Linked DNA regions of Aquitalea magnusonii. The protein of the gene in region 1 interacts with the protein of each later gene in a pairwise test. Links are inferred from orthologs where the notes say so. Each region holds a gene or a part of one and is shown in the gene's direction. Other genes may lie near its edges.

Region 1 (2,847 bases):
TGAAAATCCTCCTGTCGCTGCTCGCCCTTACCACCATGCTGGCCTGTTCGCCAGCGTGGGCGGGTGCGCAGCGCGAGGAGGCGCTGTCTGCCAATGTGGCGTCAGCCATGAGCCGCACCATTGCCGATGTCAATGCGCCGCGCCTGGTATTCGATACGCCGCAAGAGGGGCAGGCCTGGCTGGCTGAAATGTCGCGCCGCCTGCAAAAGCGTATTCCCGATAGCTGGATGCGTGAGCGACTGTTGACGGCCATCCAGTACGAGGCCACCCGCGCCGGGCTGGACCCGCAAATGGTGCTGGGCCTGATCCAGGTGGAAAGCGGCTTTAACAAATACGCCATTTCCCCTGCCGGTGCCCGTGGCCTGATGCAGGTGATGCCCTTCTGGGTAAGGCAAATCGGCAACCCGCAGCACAATCTGTTCGAACTCACGCTCAATCTGCGCTATGGCTGCACCATCCTGCGCCATTATCTGGACATGGAGCGTGGCAATCTTTATCGCGCACTGGGCCGTTACAACGGCAGCCTGGGTCGGCCGGAATATCCCAATCTGGTGATTGGCGCCTGGAAAAAACAATGGTCCTGGACTGCGCCAGTACCAGTCAAAGTAGCTGGTAGTAACCTGCCTTTAGGTCAGTAGACTTTGCACGCAAATAGCGTGCATTTTTCTTTCCTCTTCGCTTGAGGATGTTGCATGTTTTCCCTTCCCCGCACGGCAACCGCTCCGTTTTGTCCCGCTGAAGTACAAGGCAGCATCCGCATTGATGGCCGCGCGCCCTGGTGGCAGCGGCTGCGCCGTTTTGCCGGCCCCGGTCTGCTGGTGGCTGTTGGCTATATGGACCCCGGCAACTGGGCTACCGATATCGAGGCCGGTTCCCGCTTTGGCTACGGCCTGCTGTGGATTGTGGCGCTGTCCAGCCTGGTTGCCATGGTGTTGCAGTTGATGGCTGCCCGCCTTGGCCTGGTAACAGGCTTGGATCTGGCGCAGGCCAGCCGCAATCATTTCGGTCCATATGGCCGGATTATTCAGTGGTTGAGTGCGGAATTATCCATTATTGCCTGCGATGTGGCCGAGGTACTGGGCTGCGCACTGGCATTCAAGCTGCTGTTTGGCGTGCCATTGGCCTGGGGGGTGGTGCTGACGGCGTTTGATACCGTCATCGTGCTGGGCATGAAGGGCAAGGGCTTCCGGCAGATCGAGGCGGTGGTGCTGGGGCTGATCGCCACCATTGCCCTGTGTTTTGCCATCCAGGTGTTCATGGTGGGGCCGGACTGGCAGGCGGTGGCGCGCGGCCTGCTGCCATCCAATCCCGGTGGGGATCTGCACCAGGCGGTGGTGCTGGGGCTGGGTATCGTCGGGGCCACCATCATGCCGCACAACCTGTATCTGCATTCCTCGGTGGTGCAAACCCGCAAGGTGGAAAGCGGCAAACACAGCCTGCGCGATACCTTGACGCTGTGCCGGGTGGATACGGTGGTGTCGTTGCTGCTGGCCATGCTGGTGAATGGGGCCATTCTGGTGCTGGCTGGTACTGCCTTTCATGCGGTAGGACAGCCGGTGGTGGACGATATCGAACAGGCTTACCGCTTGATTACCCCGCTGGCCGGTGGTGCGGCGGCCTTGCTGTTTGGCCTGGCCTTGCTGGCATCGGGCCAAAGCTCCACCCTGACTGGCACAGTGGCAGGACAGGTGATCATGGATGGATTCTTGCAGATCCGCATTCCCTGCTATCAGCGCCGGTTGATCACGCGCGGGCTGGCCCTGCTACCAGCGCTGCTGGGGGTGTTGCTGCTGGGCGAGGGCGCGGTGGGGCGCATGCTGGTGTGGAGTCAGGTGGTGCTCAGCCTGCAACTGCCGCTGGCGATGTGGCCCTTGCTGCGCATGACAGCCAGTCGGCAGTTGATGGGGGAGTTTGCCCTGTCACCGCTGATGCAGGTAGTGGGCTGGCTGCTGTTCGTGCTGATCTGCGGGGCCAATCTGTTATTGATCATTGGCCTGTAAACGGCAATAAAAAAGCCGCCATAAGGCGGCTTTTTTATTGCGTGGGCGTGCTGTTCAGTCTTCCTGCGTTTGCAGCAGCTTTTTCAGCAGGCCGGCCAGCTGGATTTTCTCGGCTTCATCCAGGTTTTCCATCAGTTCGGCCTCGGCAGCCAGATGGTTGACCACGGCTTCTTCAATCACGGCAAAGCCCTTGGCGCTCAGGGTGACAATCACGCCGCGGCGGTCTTCCGGGTCGGGTGAGCGGGTGACCAGACCGGCTTCTTCCAGGCGGTTGATGCGGTTGGTCAGCGCGCCGGAGGAAATCAGCACCATGCCCTGCAGCTGGTTGGGGGAGAGCTGATAGGGTTCGCCGCGACGACGCAGTGCAGCCAATACGTCGAATTCACCGACATTCAGGTTGTAACGGGCCAGATCCTGCAATACACGGCGGGTAATGAAATACTCCATCCGCACGATGCGACCTATGACCTGGGTGGAGGAGGGGTCCAGGTCGGGACGTACTTCATTCCAGAGGGCGACGATGCGGTCTATCTGATCGGGCTGTTGATGCATTCTGCGATTATCCAGGTAAGGGAGGGGCGTGGCTTTCCGTTCCGGGCGCAAAGCGTATCATGAGTTGTCGATGAAGTATCTTTTCATGAAGATATTTCCGGGTGGCCAAGGTTGGGCTGCATTCCGCAGGATCGGCGGCAAAGCCAGGCCTGGCGCGCCGATTAGCCCTGCCGAGGTATTCCGCGCAGCGATGAGTGGTCTGTTGGCAAACGGGGGACAGCCGTTGATCTGGCCGATTTATTGCCGGACTTTACCCTTGCCGGGGTGCGGCGCCTTGGGCAGTTCCACCTGGCGG
Region 2 (2,798 bases), 810 kb from region 1 along the record:
TTCACGGAAGCCAGCTGGTCTTCGAAGTGAACGCCACCGGCACCGGCGCGGATCATGGCCTTCATCAGTTCGTAAGCGTTCAGCACGCCGCCGAAACCGGCTTCGGCATCGGCCACGATGGGCGCGTAGTAGTCAACAAAGCCAGGCTGGCCTTTTTCAACACCCTTGGAGTGCTGGATTTCATCGGCGCGGGTGAAGGCGTTGTTGATGCGCTCTACCACCTTCGGCACGGAGTCCACCGGGTACAGGGACTGGTCCGGGTACATGGCGGAGTATTCGTTGTTGTCGGCGGCGACTTGCCAGCCGGACAGGTAGATGGCCTTGATGCCGGCCTTCACCTGCTGCATGGCCTGACCACCGGTCAGCGCGCCCAGACAGTTGATGTAGGGTTCGTTGTTGACCAGGTTCCACAGTTTCTCGGCGCCTTGGCGGGCCAGGGTGTGTTCCACTTGTACCGAACCACGCAGACGCTCTACGTCGGCAGCGGTGTAACCACGCTTGATACCTTTCCAGCGCGGGTTGGTGTCCCAGTCATGTTGAATGGCGGCGATACGTTGTTCGCGAGTAGTCATGTTCAAACCCTTCTCGAATAGTTTTCTCTGCAGAGCCGGTAAATTCCGGCAGTCCTCTGGCCAAATGACATTCCGGTTTTTCCGGACTGATTTTGTTGACAACGGTTTATGTCCATTGCCCCTTATGACCACCGGATGCCCGTGGCTGACGGCTCTCCGGGTGGGTCACTTAGCATGTGTGAGCCATTATATGCACAAAAAAAATGGCTTGTGTGCAGTGCAACACCGAAAAAAAACCGATGTTCAGAAGATAACAATCATGGCGAAAACCGAAGGTAATATTGCGCGCATTTTGTTGCAGTTGCGAAAACAAAAGTCCGAAAACGCGCAGCCTGGTGAGGCCCGGTAACAGGCGCTGTTACCGGGGGGCAAGACAAAGGACTTGAATTCCCTGCAAGAGACCTTATCTGAGGTCGGGACATTGTTAAAAGCCGACTTTTTTGAGGTCTTGCCATGCAGGAAAACCAGAACAACACGAACAACGAAGCCGTCGTTGAGGACGTGAACAACGCCGCTGCCAGCGAACAGCAAGTAGAGCAAACCGTGGAACAGCGCATTGCCGAACTGGAAGCCCAGGTGGCCGATCTGCAGGATCAACTGCTGCGCAGCCGTGCAGACCAGGAAAACCTGCGTCGCCGCAATGCCGAAGAACTGCTGAACACGCAGAAATACGCCATCAACAAGTTTGCCCAGGAACTGGTTCCGGTAAAGGACTACCTGGAAATGGCGCTGCTGGACCAAAGCGGTCAGATCGACACCCTGAAAATGGGCGTGGACATGACCCTCAAGCAGCTGGTGGCCGCCTTTGACAAGGCACAAATCAAGGAAATCAGCCCGGCAGTGGGCGACAAGCTGGATCCGCATCAACACCAGGCGATGAGCGCGGAAGAGTCCGACGCCGAAGCCAATACGGTGTTACGGGTGCTGCAAAAAGGTTATCAGCTGGCTGAGCGCACGCTGCGTCCGGCCATGGTGATCGTGGCCAAGGCCAAGGCCTGACACGAAACACATAAAAAGGTTCTTGGCCGGCTCTTGAAAAAGACCATATAGCCAATACCTATGAACGCAACAGGCCTCGGCTATCAGCTTGCTGGCCGTAGTCGCAACGAATTCAGATATAAAGGAATACAACATGGGCAAAATCATTGGTATTGACCTGGGTACGACCAACTCCTGCGTAGCCGTAGTTGAAGGTGGCAACCCGAAAGTGATTGAAAACGCCGAAGGTGCTCGCACCACGCCTTCCATCATTGCTTACATGGAAGATGGCGAAATCCTGGTAGGTGCACCGGCCAAGCGTCAGGCCGTCACCAACCCGAAGAACACCCTGTACGCAGCCAAGCGCCTGATCGGTCGCCGCTTCGAAGACAAGGAAGTGCAAAAAGACATCGACCTGATGCCCTTCCAGATCATGAAGGCTTCCAATGGCGACGCCTGGGTGAAGGTACGTGACCAGGAACTGGCTCCGCCGCAAATCTCCGCAGAAGTGCTGCGCAAGATGAAGAAGGCTGCCGAAGACTACCTGGGTGAAGAAGTGACCGAAGCGGTGATTACCGTACCGGCCTACTTCAACGACAGCCAGCGTCAGGCCACCAAGGATGCCGGCCGTATCGCCGGTCTGGAAGTAAAGCGCATCATCAACGAACCGACCGCTGCTGCGCTGGCCTTTGGCCTGGCCAAGCAGGAAGGTGACCGCAAGATCGCCGTATACGACCTGGGTGGTGGTACGTTCGACGTTTCCATCATCGAAATCGCCGACGTTGACGGCGAGCACCAGTTCGAAGTGCTGTCCACCAACGGTGACACCTTCCTGGGTGGTGAAGACTTCGACCAGCGCATCATCGATTACATCGTGACCGAGTTCCAGCGCGAACAGGGCGTGAACCTGAAGAACGACGTAATGGCCCTGCAACGTCTGAAGGAAGCTGCTGAAAAGGCCAAGATCGAGCTGTCCAGCGCCACCCAGACCGAAGTGAACCTGCCGTACATCACCATGGACGCCACTGGTCCGAAGCACTTGGCCATGAAGATTACCCGTGCCAAGTTCGAAAGCCTGGTTGACGACCTGATTACCCGCTCCATCGAGCCGTGCCGCGTTGCCCTGAAGGACGCTGGTGTATCCCTGTCCGACATCACCGACGTGATTCTGGTGGGTGGCCAGACCCGTATGCCGAAGGTACAGGATGCGGTGAAGGAATTCTTTGGCAAGGAACCGCGCAAGGATGT

What was found. Proteins that work in one complex are often made in the same cells at the same time.
Region 2: the proteins of DLM_RS18785 (region 1) and grpE interact in binary tests that used the Escherichia coli proteins (3 or more experiments, as listed by UniProt). The link is inferred for Aquitalea magnusonii from one-to-one orthologs.

What each region holds. Positions count from the first base shown.
Region 1 is NZ_AP018823.1:4,006,512-4,009,358, reverse strand. What follows is about bases 50-2,846. They hold DLM_RS18785 (Nramp family divalent metal transporter), read left to right. Parts: upstream 50-692; coding sequence 693-2,000; downstream 2,001-2,846. Other genes in these bases: DLM_RS18775 (RDD family protein), read right to left, coding at 2,790-2,846; DLM_RS18780 (MarR family winged helix-turn-helix transcriptional regulator), read right to left, coding at 2,055-2,552; DLM_RS18790 (lytic transglycosylase domain-containing protein), read left to right, coding at 50-638. In the rest of the region: more of DLM_RS18790, read left to right, coding at 1-49; more of DLM_RS18775, read right to left, coding at 2,847-2,847. UniProt on the Escherichia coli protein: H(+)-stimulated, divalent metal cation uptake system. Involved in manganese and iron uptake. Can also transport cadmium, cobalt, zinc and to a lesser extent nickel and copper. Involved in response to reactive oxygen.
Region 2 is NZ_AP018823.1:3,197,121-3,199,918, reverse strand. Bases 51-2,798 are described here. They hold grpE (nucleotide exchange factor GrpE), read left to right. Parts: upstream 51-1,025; coding sequence 1,026-1,571; downstream 1,572-2,798. Other genes in these bases: dnaK (molecular chaperone DnaK), read left to right, coding at 1,705-2,798; aceA (isocitrate lyase), read right to left, coding at 51-572. Outside these bases: more of aceA, read right to left, coding at 1-50. UniProt on the Escherichia coli protein: Participates actively in the response to hyperosmotic and heat shock by preventing the aggregation of stress-denatured proteins, in association with DnaK and GrpE. It is the nucleotide exchange factor for DnaK and may function as a thermosensor.